One region of the Shewanella sp. 10N.286.52.A9 genome, then DNA from elsewhere that is predicted to be linked to it. Evidence: predicted binding sites of a transcription regulator. Region 1 holds the regulator's gene; each other region holds the start of a gene.
The links. The regulator ArgR, encoded in region 1, controls arginine synthesis, uptake and breakdown. The targets are predictions, from matches to a motif close to ANTGAATANNTATTCANT.
Positions count from the first base shown of each region.

Region 2: argC (N-acetyl-gamma-glutamyl-phosphate reductase) is a predicted target of ArgR. The motif match lies at 2,842-2,859, and genes of this name have one in related genera.
Region 3: AB4128_RS04185 (aspartate aminotransferase family protein) is a predicted target of ArgR. The motif match lies at 1,677-1,694, and genes of this name have one in related genera.

Region 1 covers NZ_JBFRJQ010000016.1:125,713-131,783, reverse strand. The annotation lists gene AB4128_RS13815 (thiol-disulfide oxidoreductase DCC family protein) at 142-531, shown strand; gene AB4128_RS13810 (SDR family NAD(P)-dependent oxidoreductase) at 535-1,395, shown strand; gene mdh (malate dehydrogenase) at 1,458-2,393, opposite strand; gene argR (transcriptional regulator ArgR) at 2,710-3,180, shown strand; gene AB4128_RS13795 (Dyp-type peroxidase) at 3,299-4,237, opposite strand; gene AB4128_RS13790 (ABC transporter ATP-binding protein) at 4,347-5,375, opposite strand; gene AB4128_RS13785 (ABC transporter permease) at 5,377-6,071, opposite strand, start outside.
Region 2 covers NZ_JBFRJQ010000010.1:7,152-13,222, reverse strand. The annotation lists gene AB4128_RS09040 (ornithine carbamoyltransferase) at 1-834, opposite strand, end outside; gene argB (acetylglutamate kinase) at 848-1,630, opposite strand; gene argC (N-acetyl-gamma-glutamyl-phosphate reductase) at 1,643-2,623, opposite strand; gene argE (acetylornithine deacetylase) at 2,881-4,032, shown strand; gene ppc (phosphoenolpyruvate carboxylase) at 4,184-6,071, shown strand, end outside.
Region 3 covers NZ_JBFRJQ010000005.1:18,562-24,632, forward strand. The annotation lists gene AB4128_RS04175 (prolyl oligopeptidase family serine peptidase) at 1-296, shown strand, start outside; gene AB4128_RS04180 (HDOD domain-containing protein) at 441-1,583, shown strand; gene AB4128_RS04185 (aspartate aminotransferase family protein) at 1,921-3,138, shown strand; gene astA (arginine N-succinyltransferase) at 3,248-4,267, shown strand; gene astD (succinylglutamate-semialdehyde dehydrogenase) at 4,279-5,739, shown strand; gene AB4128_RS04200 (DUF1338 domain-containing protein) at 5,806-6,071, shown strand, end outside.

The sequences.
Region 1 (6,071 bases):
GTTTTGTTCCGTCAAAAGTGAGCAATTAGTACGATACTAACATTCAATGACACCCCATAATAGGTGCACTAGAGCACAAAAAAGATCTAACTTGTGACAATCGACGTATTGATTTTTAACCCAAACAGGCTGAGGTGCACTATGGAGTTACGAATTTTTTACGATAGCGCTTGTCCATTATGTTCTAACGAAATGGCGCAACTTAAGAAGCACGATCGATTACACAAAATTGAATTGGCTGATTTAAACCAAGACAATTTCGAAGAAAAATACCCCCATATTGATTTATCTGTGGCCAATAACATCCTGCATGCAGAAACAAATGACGGCACAATTCTAACGGGATTAGATGTGACAGCTAAAGCTTGGGCATTAACAGGTAAGCATAAGTGGATTCAATTATTACGCTTACCTTGTGTTAAACCTTTTGCTGATATCGCTTATCGTGGATTTGCGAAAAATCGCTACCAAATTTCTTATCTACTCACCGGACAGCAACGTTGTGAAGACGGTAGCTGTAAGTTGAAGTAGCCTATGGATATCTGTCGTGTTCAAGCCGTTAACACTGCCATTGTTATCGGCGCATCTTCAGGTATTGCAAAAGCGATTGTCACCGAGCTCGCTGATAATGCAGAGATTGAGCAAATCATTACCATCAGTCAAAAAGAACTGGTTTTTAATGTTAGCAATAACATTCATCACCACATCTCCTGCGATTACACCATGAATGGCTCAGGCAATAGCGCCAGTAATGACGCTAACGAAAACATAGCAAGAGTGTGCCTTGCTCTATCATCAATTAAAGGGCATATCACCAAGGTATTTATTTGTAATGGCAGATTGCATTCATTAAACAATCAAATGTCAGTCCATACACATAATCCACAGACCTCAAAGAGTCCAGAAAATCAACAAATTGAGCCATCAACTGTTTTATCGCCAGAAAAGCGCCTTGAAGATATTACCCCAGCATCTATGCTGTCAGTCTTTCAATCCAACACATTAGTGCCAATGATGTGGCTTCAACATCTCGTTAAACTCGTAAACGGCAAGCAGGCATGCGTCATCAGTGTGTTAAGTGCCAGAGTTGGCAGTATCAGTGAAAATCAGTTAGGAGGCTGGTATAGCTACAGAGCATCAAAAGCGGCACTGAATATGTTAATAAAAACCAGTGCAATTGAGTATGCACGCCGAGCTAAAAATACAAAATTGATTGCGTTTCACCCCGGTACAACCGATACCGAGTTATCTAAACCTTTTCAGGCTAACGTTCCCGAAGGGAAATTGTTCACCGCAGACTTCGTTGCCCAGCAATTACTCACGATTCACCAAGGTATTGAATTTAACAACCAAGCAGAGTTTCTTGATTGGCAAGGTAAAACAGTGCAGTGGTAACTGCAGATTATAGACACAAAAAAGCGAAGCCTAGGCTTCGCTTTTTGTCGTAAACGATGAGCTTACTTAACGAATTCAACACCTAGGTCGATATCGCCTTTTAACGTATCAAGCATTGCATCACGTGCGTTTGCTTCAAATGCGCTTACTTCACCGTATGGAAGTACTTTTTCTACGCCGTTTTTACCTAATACAACAGGTTGTGCGAAGAATTCAGCGTGCTCGCTGCCGCCATCTACGTATGCACATTCAACAACGTTTGCTTCACCTTGTAGGCCGCGAACTAAAGATAGACCGAAACGACATGCCGCTTGACCCATTGAAAGTGTCGCACTACCGCCACCGGCTTTAGCTTCAACAACTTCTGTACCAGCATTTTGGATGCGAGTTGTTAGTGAAGCAACTTCTTCATCAGTAAAGCTTACGCCTTCAACTTGTGAAAGAAGTGGAAGAATAGTCACACCACTGTGGCCGCCGATAACGTTAATGTTAACATCAGCAACGTTTAGGCCTTTAAGCTCAGCGATGAAAGTTTCAGAACGAATAACATCAAGTGTCGTCACACCGAATAAACGATTCTTATCGTAAACACCCGCTTTTTTAAGTACTTCAGCTGCAATAGCAACTGTTGTATTTACTGGGTTAGTGATCACACCAATTAATGCTTTAGGGCAAGTCGCAGCGACTTTTTCAATAAGGTTACGTACGATACCCGCATTGATGTTAAATAGATCTGAACGATCCATTCCAGGCTTACGTGCAACACCAGCAGAAATAAGAACAACATCAGCGTCAACTAGCGCAGGCGTTGGATCTTCACCAGCAAAACCAGCCACTTCAACATCTGTTGGGATGTGGCTTAAATCGACAGCAACACCAGGTGTTACAGGAGCAATGTCATACAGAGACAACTTTGAGCCTGCAGGAAGTTGAGTTTTTAATAGTAAAGCTAGGGCCTGGCCGATACCGCCAGCAGCACCAAGTACAGCTACTTTCATAATTATCTCCAATAACGTTCTTATGTTTGACTTCTAAGTTTATGATTCTCAGTCTGTGACATAGATCATATTTCTTGTGGCGTCACATTACTGCATCAGCGAGACAATTTCAATTATCCCTTAGTGGAGTAAAGCAATTAACTTATTCTATGATATATATATCAATAATCCCTGATTTAGCACTTACACTGTAAAGTGAATTTTTATTCACCAATTTAGCTTATTTCTTGACTTGTGACGTTTATATATTCAAAATGAACCCGTTTTGTGAATATATTGTATTCAATTTAAAAATTACTATAAGACGAAAAAAAATATGCCAGCGACCAAGAATCAGGATGAACTCGTTAAAACGTTTAAGTCGATATTAAAGGAAGAGCGCTTTGGTAGCCAAAGTGAGATCGTCAACGCACTACAAGCAGAAGGTTTTGGCAACATAAACCAATCTAAAGTATCGCGCATGCTCAGTAAGTTTGGCGCGGTGCGGACTCGAAATGCTAAGCAAGAAATGGTGTACTGTTTGCCCGCTGAATTAGGTGTACCGACAGCAGGTAGCCCAGTTAAAAACTTAGTATTAGATGTTGATCATAACCAAGCTATGATTGTAGTGCGTACCAGTCCAGGTGCAGCACAACTCATCGCACGATTACTTGATTCAATAGGTAAGCCTGAAGGCATTTTAGGTACCATTGCTGGTGACGACACGATCTTCATTTGTCCATCCAGCATTAAAACCATCGATGATACGTTAGAAACAGTTAAATCACTGTTTAACTACAGCGAGTAAAACAAGCGTTATGTTGAGTCTGTAGTCAGGACGAAAACGCAATAAAAAAGCAATGCCTTGGCATTGCTTTTTTTGGTTTTAATCTACCCAAGCTTACAAGAACGCATATCTTGCAAAATTAGTCGTTAGCAAACTGCGCTAAAAAATCTAATGATGGCGCAAAGAATGATGACCCTGTCAGCGCTTTAGTAAACTGCATGAGGTGGTCGTGATTACCATGACCGTCACCATAAATCATGCTGCGTAGCATTTCTTCAAAATGAGTTGGATTATGGCAGGTCGAGATAAACATCAACCCTTGCTCTCTTAACGAGCCAAAAGGCATGCTCTGGCGTAAAATCTCCATCGACTTGCCATCTGCATCTTTTAAATTAACTCGCTTGATATGGCTGGTTAATGGCTTATCTTCAGAAGCGTATTCAATATCGTCTTGCTTAGTACGGCCAATGATATCTTCTTGTTTCTTCTGCGGTAGGCGATTCCATTTACTCAAGTTATGGGCATATTTTTGCACATGAACATAACTACCGCCTTTAAATGAGATATCCTCATCAGCCACTAAAGCAACTTCTTGACGGCTGCGCCCTTTCGGGTTTTCTGTACCATCGACAAAGCCAGTTAAGTCACGGCTGTCCATAAATCTAAAGCCACGTTCTTCTTCAATTAACTCAACCAAACCTTCAAACATTTGGCTAATTTCATTGGCAACTAAATGCAAGATGTCATAACGATCGCAGCGGATATGCATGAATAAGTCGTATTCGATTGCTGGTGCATCTCGATTACCTTCATTCATCGCAGGAAAAGGGCGTAATTGAGCAGGTCTTTGTCCGTCAAAAATGGTATCCCAATAATTCGCACCAATAGCAACAAAGCCATTAAATGCACTATCTGCATATTGATCAGATAATTCATAAATATATTGGGCTACATTGGCTAAACATGGGCGAAGCTGATCTTCGACACCATCATTTGCATTAAACATCAAATAGACGCTATGCAGATTTCCTTCAGCACAAATCCCTAACTGTTCGCGAGGCATATTCTGTGTTTCCATGTTGGAATCAATCACCTTTAACAATAATAAGATATAAAGAGTTTAAGGCAATTGAGCAATTTATTCCTTACTGCTCTATGCAATATTTAATCAATTTAGACTTAGGTCACTAAAAAATCACTAGCGGATGCGCTGATATGGACAAATTAACTTTCTGGCCTAATGTCAGTTCGGTTAACTGACTTCTCACTTCGAGCGTCTGTTGACCTACTTTAACCCAATAATGACAAATTGTACCCAGAAAACGTCGCTCGACAATTTCACCTTGCCCCTGTGCTGCAGGTTGAATTTCGATTTGCTGCGGTCTGAGAAGTAATTGCCCCTGAGTATTAACCACGTTTTTTATCAGGCTAGTGCTTTCTATTAAGCCTAATATGGAGGCGACTTGCGTGGCGCTTTTAATGGTGACGGTAATGTAATTACCTTCACCAAGAAACTCTGCAACGTAACGATCGTTTGGCGCACCGTACAAGTCTTCTGCAATACCATGCTGAACAATTCCACCTTCTTTAAATAAAGCCAGTTTATCTGCAAATACAAATGCTTCATCTTTACTGTGAGTGACAAAAACTGCACTGACATTACGCTGCTTTAAGATCTGTCTGATTTCCAGCATCATCTCACTACGCACTTGAGAATCGATATTAGAAAAAGGCTCATCGAGAAGTAAAATCTCGGGTTGATAAGCTAAGGCTCTGGCAATCGAAACACGTTGTTGCTGGCCACCTGATAACTCATGAGGGTAACGTTTCCCTAAGCCTTCAAGCTTAACTAAAGCGAGCATATCCTCAAGGCGGTCTTGGCGATCTTTTTCAGATAACCCCTTAACACCAAACAAAATATTATCACTGACGGTTAAATGGGGAAACAATGCATAATCTTGAAAAATCATCCCAATGCCACGCTTTTCGCTGGGAACAAATACACCATCAGCACTAAGCGATTGACCATTTATGATAATTTCACCTTCACTGATCGCTTGAAGACCAGCAATAGCACGTAATAACGTGGTTTTACCACAGCCACTAGGCCCTAACAGCGCAACGATTTCTCCCTGCTCTAACGTTAGGTTGAGTCTATTAAGTATGACCTGCCCTTGGTAATCGCTTTTAACATTTTTAATGGTCAGTGTGGACATATTAGCTCTCTTGCTCCAGCGAACGATTAAGGTAAATCAATGGGATAAGTCCAACGATTACGATGACAATTGCAGCCAAAGCACCATGCTCTAGTTGCTCATCAGAAACAAACTGAAAAACATGAGTCGCAAGGTTTTCAAAACCGATAGGACGCAATAATAACGCTGCTGGCAGCTCTTTCATGCTTTCAATAAATACTAACAGTGCTCCTGCAAATATGCCTTTACGTAACAAAGGTAAATGCACACGCCATAGCAGCTGTCTTGGGGTTTGCCCCATAGTAATACTTGCCATATCTAACGAAGGAGACATTCGCTTATAGCTATTTTCGATACTGCCAATTGAAATCGCCACAAAGCGAACGCAAAAAGCAAAGATAAGCGCAATGACACTGCCCGTAAATAATAAGCCTGGTCCTCTGCTATCAAAGTAGGCATAAACATCATTAATGGCAAAATCGAGATAAGTCAGTGGAACCAAAACGCCAATTGCCAGTACCGTGCCAGGTATTGCATAACCCGTGCTGCTTAATCGTGAGGGTAGCAAATCACTTTTACGTGGGCTAACACGGCGAACAAACATCATAATTAATGCCAGTACAACACAGATAAAACTCACTACGGCTGCGATATATAAACTATTAAAACTGTATTGCCAAAAGCGGCTATTCCAGCTTTCGTCAAAGTAGTCGATTG
Region 2 (6,071 bases), on a different contig from region 1:
ACCTTCACCGTCAACGATTTCTGCAGTCGCTTCCACTTCTCTATATGCAGGTAAACAATGCATGAAGTAATTAGCACCAACTTGGGTCATTAATGCTGTATTGACTTGGTAAGGTTTAAATTTGGCTTCAATCTCTTCCATTGAAGTGTTATCTCCCATAGAGATCCAAGTGTCGGTGTAAACCGCATCTTGCGGGCCCATTTCATTAATATCTGAGGTTAAAATAAGCTTGCCGCCATGCTTTGCAGCTAACGCTTGTGCTTCACACACCACTTGTCCATCAGGGAAATGACCCGGCGGGCAAACCACAGTCATAGTGGCACCTAAAATTGCAGCACCATACATCAATGAATGAGTCACATTATTACCATCACCTAAGTAAGCTAATTTCACGTTACTGATATCATCAAACTTTTCAGATAATGTCAGAAAATCAGCTAAGCCTTGGCATGGGTGGTATAAGTTACATAATGCATTAATCACTGGCACTGACGCATGCTTAGCTAACCCTGCGATAGTCGTATGAGAAAATGTTCTGGCAACAATCGCATCAGCCCAACAAGAAATATTAGTAGCAAAATCAGAAACCGGCTCACGTTTACCTAAGGCCCCATTTTGCTGATCTAAATAAACTGAATGGCCACCTAATTTATTAATGCCGATATCAAAACTCACTCTGGTACGTAAAGAAGGTTTCTCAAACAACATCACCACGCTTTTACCTGCCAAGGCTTGGTTATAATCAGCTGGATTTGCTTTAATCTTCTTAGCAAGCGCTAATAAATCAAGTAACTCTGTTTGCGATAAATCTTTTATAGATAATAAATGTTCCATTAGTATGTTACTCCTATGGCTGAATTTGGGTGCCAACGGATTGTCCGTTTGATAAGGCAATTAATTGTTGAGGCTGTTTCCAAGATGCAACTTGCACCGGCTTCCCCATCCACTGAGCAACTTCTAATGCCGCTTCGACTTTGACTTTCATTCCTTTTTCTATCACGCCTTGCTGAACTAAATCTGAAATTTGTTGTTGATTTAATTGATCAATTAACTCGCCATTACCATCTAATACACCAGGTACATCAGATAGAAGCACTAACTGACCTGTCACTAACTTTGCTAAGGCCGTTGCTGCTTGATCTGCATTAACGTTAAGCATGTCACCTTGTGCTGACACGGCAATTGAACTACAAATTGGCAGCCAGCCTTGTGATAATAAATAAGTTAAGTAACTCGCATCTTTCGGTGTCACCTCACCCACTAGGCCTAAATTTTCATTTTTCACTACTGCATCAACGGTATTACCATCGGCTAAACTCATACCAACGGCCACAATACCCGCCTTAATTGCAGCGGCCTGTAATAACTTGTTTGACGTTCCCGCCAATGCACCTACGACAATCGGAATTTGGTCACTGGGAGTCACTCTTAAACCATCCAGTTTAATGGTTTCTTTACCATTGGCAGTTAATTGCTCATCGACTAAACATCCACCGCCGTGAACAAAAATAACTTTCTGGCCGTCAGACATCATGTTTGCAACAACGCCCATGAGTTCAGCCATTCCTGATTCTGATTGTAATAATGCGCCGCCGACTTTTAGTACAATAACTGGGTTACTCTGTGACATGATGATTCCCCGTTATAGGCCAAAGTGAATTTTAATGCACTGCAGGCCTTGGCTTGCAGCACCTTTCATTAAGTTATCAATCGCACTCGCAACCACCAAGTAATTGCTTTGAGAATCATACTTCCAGCCGACAATGCAGTTAGGTGTATTCACAACATCGTCCACCTTAGGGAATTGATTTTGTAAAACGCTAACTAACGGACTGTCATTGTAAACTTGATAAGCTTTAGCAATATCAGCTTCTGTAGTACCTTTCGCTAACTGAACCGTAATCGTGGCTAAAATACCCCGTTTAAAGTTACCTAGGTGTGGAGTAAAGATAACTTCTTGCCCTAAATGAGTGGCAATTTCAGGCTGGTGACGATGACCTAATACGCCATATGGCGTTAAGCTGACTTCACAAAAGCTAGTATGAAGCTGGGCTTTTCTGCCCGCTCCAGTAACGCCACTAACAGCATTAATGACAGGGTAAGCATCAGTTAGGTATGGCGTTAAAGGTTTCAGTGCAGTTAATGACGCTGTTGGATAACAGCCCGGAACAGCAATCATTTTACTGCCAGCGATTTGTTGATGATTCCACTCTGCTAAGCCATAAACGGCTTCTCCAAGAACATCTTGCTGGGTATGCTCAAACCCATACCATTTAGGGTACTGCTCGATATCAGCAAAACGGTAAGCACCACTTAAATCAAAAACTGCTAAACCTTGCTTATAAAAATAAGCAGCTAATTCTAAACTTACTGCATGATCAGTCGCGAGCACGACGCCATCAGCTTCCTCTACAATTGATTGTTTAGCATCTGCCGTTAGCGGAGATAACGACAACTTGATTTGCTGGTATGCAGGGTATAGCTCAGCAAGTGCCTTTCCTTTATCAAGACTGTTTTCTGATACATAAAGGCCTTGAATAGAAAGCGATGTATCGTTATCAATTAAAGCGGTGATTTGTGCACCGGTATAGCCACTAGCGCCAATTATTGCGATGTTTTTCATTATATTGTCGTCTTTAGGTCAGTAAACTAGAGAAATAATTCGGTATATGAGCAGGGTGCTCGAGATTAAAACTATCGTCGAAGATAGTTTACCTTGGGATCTGTTACAGTGAATTGAATCGCAATTAAATACATATTTATAATCTTTAATCTAATCAAGTTATGGTGAATGCCTTAGCTGTTTGCTAGACTAACACAATAAATTAATTATGCAATAATAATGAATACATATTTATTGCAAGCACTATAAAGGTTGCTATGAATTCATTACCAGATTTAAAAAATGCATTTAAACAGCTAATTGCACTCCCTTCGATCAGTGCATTAGAAGCTGAGCAAGATATGAGTAATCATGCAGTTATTGAGTTACTTCAATCTTGGTTTTCAGATATGGGTTTTAACTGCACTGTTCATACCGTGGCTGACAGCCGAGGCAAACAGAACTTAATCGCAACTATTGGCTCAGGCAGTGGCGGCCTGTTATTGGCTGGACACACTGACACCGTTCCTTTTGATGAAGGACGTTGGAGTCAGAGCCCTTTTGAGTTAACAGAAAAAGATAACCGTTGGTATGGGTTAGGTACTTGCGATATGAAGGGCTTCTTTGCTTTAGTTATGGAAGCGCTGAAGTCGTTACCGCTTGATGAAATAAAACGTCCATTACATATTTTTGCTAGCGCTGATGAAGAAACCACAATGAATGGTGCTAAAGCGTTTGCAGATTCAAAAAGTATCGCGCCTGACTATGCAATCATCGGTGAACCCACCAGCTTAAAACCGGTATATATGCATAAAGGCCATTTAGCACAAGGTATCAGAGTGATTGGTAGAAGTGGTCATTCTTCTGACCCCGCTCGTGGCTTAAACGCGATTGAAATTATGCATCAAGTCATCGGTCAACTGATGAAACTCAAGCAGCATTTAAGTGAAAACTACCGTGAAGATGCATTTAGTGTTCCCTACCCCACAATGAACTTTGGCCATGTTCATGGCGGCGATGCAGCAAACCGTATTTGTGGCTGTTGTGATTTACATCTTGATATTCGCCCGTTACCTGGCATTGAGCTTGCTGATTTAGAGTTGATGGTGATTAATTATCTTGCAGACATCAACAAACAATACCCAGGCAGTATTGAGATATCCACGCTTTACCCAGGATCAGAGTCATTTGCAGGTAAACTTGATGATTATTGGACAAAAATGGTTGCAGATATCGCTAATACCGAGCCTGAGGTTGTTAATTACGCAACTGAAGCCCCTTATATAAAACAATTGGGCTGCCAAACCTTAGTAATGGGCCCTGGTAGTATCAATCAAGCTCATCAGCCAGATGAATACATAGGGTTAGAATATTTAACCCCCACTGTTGAGTTAATGAAAAAGCTTATTTATCAGGCTTGTATTAAATAGTTGTAATAAGTTTCACTATCAGTAACGATTAATCATGGTGCATGATTAATTATTAAAATAACCCATTGACCAACCCCCTCACAGCTAGCTATTGTGCTAGCTGTAGCCCATTAATGGTAGCGGCTAATTAAGTTAAACTTATGGAGTAATTATGGCAGAGCAAACCGCCGACATGTACGCTTCTTTACGTTCTAATGTGAGTAGCTTAGGGCAAATTTTAGGTGATACGATGCGCGATCACCTTGGTGATGCATTTCTTGAAAAAGTAGAGCAAATTCGTATTCTGGCCAAAGAGTCTCGCCAAGGCGATGCCGAATCAAGACAACAAATGCTAGCTCTGCTCAATTCATTACCTGACAATGAACTGGTGCCATTTGCTAAAGCGTTTAATCAATTTTTAAACTTGGCCAATATTGCAGAGCAATTTCATACCATAAGTCGCAACTGTGATGAACTTGTCTGTGTACCAGATCCTGTCGAGCAGTTACTGGGACGAATGCTAAACAGTAATGCCAATGAACAAGAAGTCATCGACTGCTTAAAAACCCTCGATATTGATTTAGTCCTTACTGCTCATCCTACAGAAATATCTCGTCGTACTCTCATTCAAAAATACTCTGCTGTTGTCGACTGTTTAACAGAGCAAGAAAACCAGCAACTCACTGATCGAGAAAAAGGCCAAACACACCTTAGGTTACGTCAACTTATTGCACAGATTTGGCACACCAACGAGATCAGACATGAACGCCCAACTCCCGTAGATGAAGCACGTTGGGGACTAAGCACCATTGAAGCCTCATTATGGCAAGCCGTTCCAGACTTTTTAAGACAACTCAATGACCATGTTGAGTCAAAAACGGGTCAACAAATTCCCGCTGATATTTGTCCTGTTAGATTTTCTAGTTGGATGGGCGGGGATCGAGACGGTAACCCATTTGTGACCTCAAAAGTCACCGAGGAAGTATTACTCCGTAATCGCCATGCAGCAGCCAGATTATATTTAAAAGATATCGTTTCTTTGGTGAATGAATTATCCATGGAAGAAGCTAATGCTGAACTTAAAGCGCAGCTGCCAGACAGTAAAGAACCCTATAGAGACGTACTAAGACAACTTCGTCATAAACTACGCAATACAATTGATTACCTCAACGCCCGCCTAGAAGGTCAGCAAATTGACCTGAACTATGACGATGTTGTATGGCAATTAGATGATTTAAAACAACCTCTTGAATTATTATACCGAAGCTTATCAGAATCTGGCATGCGCTTAATTGCTAATGGACTGCTGCTCGATATCTTACGTCGTTTAGCATGCTTTGGCATTCATATGCTACGTCTCGACATTCGCCAAGATGCTGAGCGACATAGCGATGTGATTGCCGAATTAACTCGTTACCTAGGTATGGGCGATTATGATCATTGGGATGAAAGCGAAAAACAAGCTTTCCTATTAAGAGAGCTTACCAGTCGTCGGCCGCTTATCCCTGCTGATTGGCAACCGTCAGCCGACGTGGAAGAAGTCATCAATACCTGTAAATTAGTCGCCTCTCAACCTGCTACTGCACTAGGTTCTTACGTTATCTCAATGGCCAGTAAGCCATCGGATGTACTTGCAGTGTTGCTATTACTCAAAGAAACTGGCTGTCAACACCCAATGCGTGTTGTGCCACTATTTGAGACTTTGAGTGATTTAAATACCGCTGCTGAATGTATGACACAACTGCTCAATATCGACTGGTACCGTGGATATACAAAAGGTATGCAGGAAGTCATGATTGGCTATTCAGATTCTGCTAAAGATGCTGGCGTAATGGCTGCCGCATGGGCGCAATATCACGCCCAGGAGCAACTCGTTGCCGTTTGTAAGAATGCAGACGTCAAATTAATGCTTTTCCACGGTCGTGGTGGCTCAATTGGCCGTGGCGGCGGGCCAGCTCATAAGGCTATTTTATCGCAGCCACCAGGCTCAGTAGATGGTCGAATTCGAGTCACTGAACAAGGTGAGATGATTCGATTTAAGTTTGGCCTTCCCAAAGTAG
Region 3 (6,071 bases), on a different contig from region 1:
CTTATACTTCTAATATTTTAAATACGCCTGATGTGGATCCGATTGCTTACGAACGAAGCTCACCGATAGAGCACGCTCAAGGATTAGAGAAGCCATTATTAATTATGAGTGGTGTGTTGGATGATAATGTCTTCTTCCAAGACAGTGTACGTCTAGTACAGCGTTTAATTGAGCTGGAAAAGCCGATGTTTGAAACGGCTATTTACCCTGTAGAACCACATGGGTTTAGACAGCCATCAAGTTGGTTGGACGAATATCGTCGTATATACAAATTGTTCGAGCAAGAGCTTAAATAATAGTTCAACTTAATTGATTAGCAAGGCTCCCTAATGGGAGCCTTTTTTATTAGTAAGACAGCTTTAATCGCTCAATTGTTACAAAATGAGGCCGATATCATTTATCATCACTCATAATTCGAAAAATCAGAAGGTTTAAGCACAGTGGCAGTGTCGGTAGCGGGCGGAGTAAGGCCCGGTAAAGTAATTGAAGTGGAACGTCGATTATATAAACAACTGATCGTTGGGAAAGAAAAACTAACCCAGCAGTTTGATGATCGTGATAAACAATTAGAAGATGATGCTAATAAGTTGGAAGTTGAGCGCCAAGCCATTAAAGCCCGCATGGAAGAACAAGCTAAAGCTCAGCAGATACTGGCACGGATTTCCCAACAATTGTCTAAAACTGTCAATAATTCGCTTGAGCATCAGATTAACTCACCACAACAAATGCTTGAACAATCAGGCATTGAAGAGTCTCAAGTGTTGTTATTGGACTTATTGCTGAATAAAGACCCTGATTTACGCCGCATACGTCCACTCGTGGAGAATATATCTTGGCTATATACTGACTTAGTTAACTTAATTAATAGTCCAGCCTCAAGCCACAGACGACCACAACGCTCTGAAGTTAAAGTCACTGATATAAAATTGGTATTGAACTACATTGGCATTGAAAACCTACAAGCTGTGATCCCATACTTTTGCCTGCGCAATTGGTTACCAAGTGGCAATGCTAATCTTATTTGGATTACGCGGAAATTATGGCGCTACAGCATGATGAGTGCGATTGCTGCTAAGGCTTTAGCTGTGCTACATGGAAAAAATGTAGCATTGGTTTACAGTGCTTCTTTGATGAAGCAGCTCGGTAGTGCGACGATTCTTAACTCCGCCGCGAGACAATTTGAGACGACATGGGGAACTTGGCTTAGGGAAACCAGTGCTAAAGGCGATAAGACGCTTTATGATGCTGTAATGGCCTCTGAATTCCCGTCAATGGATGTATTTGAGAAAGTGATGTCATATGGTGAGCAGCTTAATTGGCAAATACTGGATTTATTAGAGTTTGAAAATAGTAAATTAACAAAACTACTTAAAGAGCTCGATTTTAATTACCACTTTAGTGAGTTCTCGGCAGAGAGCGCAATTGTTGCAAAGGCCAGCTGTTATGCCAAAGTGCTTTTATTGGAGGAGTCTCGCCTAATTGATCCTCAAGAAAAGCGTATTATGTTCGATTATTATGAGTTTACCGAGCAAGAACTCATCAGACTGAAAGCGCAAAACTACCGCAAACTGGATCTTGTTTAATCGGCCTTATTTCGTATAAAGACTTGCTATTCGCCTGTGTATTTATTCATTTATGGTGAATAGCTAAGTAATTTTCATTCAAATAACTTTTTTTATGACTATTTATGCTCAAATTAAGCAGTATAAACACTTTGTATGCGCCTTTTTGTCATTCTTTATGCATTAATCATTTCGGTAATGAATAGTTAACAGCTAAAAACTGGTATTTTGATCACATTTTAGCTAATAATGTCCTTCAAGTAATACAAGCAACCGCTACAACACTAAACCAAAACCAATATAGATAGCGGACTAGAGTGATGTTTAGTCACTTATAAACCTAAAGGAACGAAAAGCAATGAGCGTTGAAATGAACTTAACACGTGCCCAATTTGATCAAGTTATGGTGCCTAATTATGCGCCTGCAGCTGTAATCCCAGTTCGCGGTGAAGGTAGCCGAGTTTGGGACCAAGAAGGTAATGAGTTTATTGATTTTGCTGGTGGTATTGCAGTGAACTGTTTAGGTCATTGTCACCCAGCATTGGTTGGCGCCCTCAAAGAACAAGGTGAAAAACTGTGGCACCTATCTAACGTAATGACGAATGAGCCTGCACTTGAACTAGCGACTAAGCTTGTCAATGCAACATTCGCAGAACGTGTTTATTTTGCTAACTCTGGTGCAGAAGCAAACGAAGCAGCCCTAAAATTGGCTCGTCGTTACGCACTTGAAAATCACGGTCCACAAAAAGATCAAATCATTGCATTTGATAAAGCTTTCCATGGCCGTACTTTCTTCACTGTGACCGTGGGTGGGCAAGCAGCTTACTCTGATGGCTTTGGCCCTAAGCCACAAAGCGTTACGCACGTACCATTTAATGACATCGCCGCATTAGAAGCGGTTATCTCAGATAACACATGTGCCATTATGCTTGAGCCATTACAAGGCGAGGGCGGGATCATCAATGGTGACCCAGAATTCTTAAAAGCAGTTCGTGCTCTAGCTGATAAGCATGATGCTTTAGTTATTTTCGATGAAGTACAAACTGGTGTAGGTCGTACAGGTGAGTTATTTGCTTACATGGGGACTGATATCGTACCTGACATTTTAACCAGTGCTAAAGCATTAGGTGGTGGTTTCCCAATTGCAGCAATGCTAACCACTGCAAAAATTGCAGCACATCTTAAAATTGGTACTCATGGTTCAACATACGGCGGTAACCCTTTAGCGTGTGCTATCGGTAATGCTGTCATGGACGTGGTTAACACACCTGAAGTATTAAATGGCGTTAAGCACCGTGAGCAATTGTTCCGTGACGGTTTAGCAGCAATTAACGCTAAATATAACGTATTCTCTGAAGTTCGTGGCCAAGGTATGTTACTTGGAGCCGTGTTAAACGAAGAGTATGCTGGTCGCAGTCGTGATTTCCTTGTTGCGTCTGTTGCTGAAGGTCTAATGAGCCTGATTGCAGGTGCTAACGTAGTGCGTTTTGCGCCGTCTCTTGTTATCCCTGAAGCTGATATTGCTGAAGGCTTAGCGCGTTTTGAACGTGCAGTAGCTAAAGTAGTAGCAGGTTAATCTATCTATTGGCGCAGCGTTAAGCTGCGCTTTTTAGTTTGGATTGCCAATGAAATGAAGTGAGTGTTGCTCATGTCATTTTTTATTTGGTTATTTCAAGGAGAGTTTGATGCTAATCATTCGACCAATTCGCGCCAGTGATTACGATGCTCTATACAAAGTAGCTGTTGAATCAGGCCACGGGTTTACCTCCCTACCTGTGAACGAAGAGCTATTAAGATCGAAAATCGCTCGTGCAGAAGCCTCTTTTGCCAAGCAAGTTGAAAAGCCTTTTGATGAAGGTTATTTGATGGTGCTTGAAGATCTTAAAACCAATGAAGTTGTCGGTACCTGTGGTATTGAAGCTGCCGTTGGAATGGAAGATGCGTTTTATCATTACCGCTTAGGTACTGAAGTGTACCATTCAAAGCAAATATCAGTGCGTAATGAAGTTGAAACACTCACCTTATGCCATGACTACACAGGCGCAGCAGAGTTATGTACGTTATTTCTCAATAAAGCTTACCGTCGTGGTTATAACGGTCGTATGCTATCTCGTTCGCGCTTTTTATTCCTTGCTCAACATGAGCAACGTTTTGGTAGCACAGTGATTGCTGAGATGCGTGGTGTAAGTGATGAGAAAGGCGACTCACCTTTTTATGAGTGGTTGCAAGACCATTTCTTAGGTATCGACTTTGTTGAAGCTGATTATTTATCAGGTTTGGGCAAAAAAGCCTTTATGGCTGAAATGATGCCAAGAAGCCCAATTCATGTGTGCTTATTACCTAAAAAAGCGCAAAAAGTGATTGGTGAAGTTCATCGTAATACTAAGCCCGCACTCAAACTACTGCAGGCTGAAGGGTTTAAATTTAGAAATTACGTCGATATTTTTGATGGCGGCCCGACAGTTGAATGTGCTTTATCTGATATCCGCTCTGTTCAACAAAGCCGTGAGCTGACCGTCAAAATTGGCAAAATGCCACATGCAGATCATCAATACATCGTCGCTAATACATTATTAGCGGATTATCGTGCGACTTCTGCACGAGTCTTAGTCTCTGATAAACATGACAATGTCACGCTTAGCCCTGAGTTGGCAGAAGCATTAAAAGTGGCAGCAGGCGATAATATTCGCGTACTAGAACTTTAGGACACAAACAAATGACACAATTTATTAAAGGCCAATGGTCTCATGGTGAAGGCCATGATGTGACTTCTGTAAACCCTGCAAATGGCGAGGTGATTTGGAGCGGTAAAACAGCGACAGCGGCCCAAGTTAATACAGCAATCGATGCTGCAAGAGCCGCACAGTTTGATTGGTTCATGTTAGGTTATGATGCTCGCTTAGCGATTGTTGAAGCGTATCGAAGTGAACTTGAAGCGCACAAAGCTGAATTGGCTGAAGTGATTGCTCAAGAGACAGGTAAGCCGCAGTGGGAAACAGCAACTGAAGTCGGTGCAATGATTGGTAAAATTGGTTTGTCTGCTGCAGCCCATGATAAGCGTACAGGTACAGAAACCAATGATATTCCGGCAGGGCGTGCTGTTCTTCGTCATAAGCCACATGGAGTTGTTGCTGTATTTGGTCCTTATAACTTCCCAGGCCATTTACCTAATGGTCATATCGTTCCTGCATTGCTTGCAGGTAATACCGTGGTATTTAAGCCTTCAGAGTTAACGCCAAAAGTGGCTGAAGAAATGCTTAAATTATGGGAAAAAGCAGGTTTACCACAAGGTGTGATTAATCTTGTTCAAGGTGAGCTTGAAACAGGTAAAGCATTAGCATCGCACCCTCAAATTGATGGTTTATTCTTTACAGGTAGTTCTCGTACTGGCCATTTATTGCATCAGCAATATGCAGGTCATCCAGGTAAAATTCTTGCTCTTGAAATGGGGGGGAATAACCCACTCATTATCAAGGATGTGAATGACACTAAAGCAGCCGTGCACGATATTATTCAATCTGCTTATATCTCATCAGGTCAGCGTTGTACCTGTGCCCGTCGTTTATACGTGCAAGAAGGTGCAGCGGGTGATGCATTGATTGAGCAGCTAATTAGCGCCATTAAGCAAATTAAAGTGGGTAGCTGGAATGCTCAACCACAACCATTTATGGGCTCAATGATTTCAGAAGGCGCAGCAAAAGGTATGGTTGCAGCCCAAGCGGAACTACAAGCCTTAGGTGGTCAGTCTTTAATTGAATTAACACATGTTGAATCTGGTACTGGTCTTGTTACACCTGGTCTGATTGATGTTACTGCCATTGCCGAACTGCCTGATGAAGAATATTTTGGCCCACTGTTACAGCTTGTAAGATACCAAGATTTTGACCAAGCGATTGATATGGCGAATAACACACGTTATGGCCTGTCTGCAGGTATTTTGGCTGACAGCCGTGAAGATTATGACTACTTCTTAGCACGTATTCGTGCCGGTATTGTTAACTGGAACAAGCAAATTACAGGTGCATCAGGATCGGCTCCATTCGGTGGCGTAGGTGCTTCTGGTAACCATAGAGCAAGCGCATTTTATGCTGCTGACTATTGTGCTTATCCTGTTGCTTCTGTTGAAGCTGACAGTGTGAGTTTACCTGCTAATTTAAGTCCAGGACTATCAATCTAGTATTGGGTGACGCTGACTTAAGGCAATGACTTTCGGTCATTGCCTTTTTTAAAGAAGGATTTTTTTATGCACACTGACGTAAATGCATTATTTGCTGCTCTTTGGCAAGATTACATTAACATGACCCCATCAGCAGACAGCATTCACCAATTGCTAAGCAAGGGTGAGCCGATCATTAATGATCATATTGCGCTGCGCACGTTTAACATTGCTAAAGTTAATTTGTCTGTACTGGCTGCACATTTTGAGTCAATTGGTTATGTAGCTTGTGGTGACTATAATTTTGAGCAGAAAAAATTAGTTGCTAAGCACTTTGAACATCCAGATCCTAA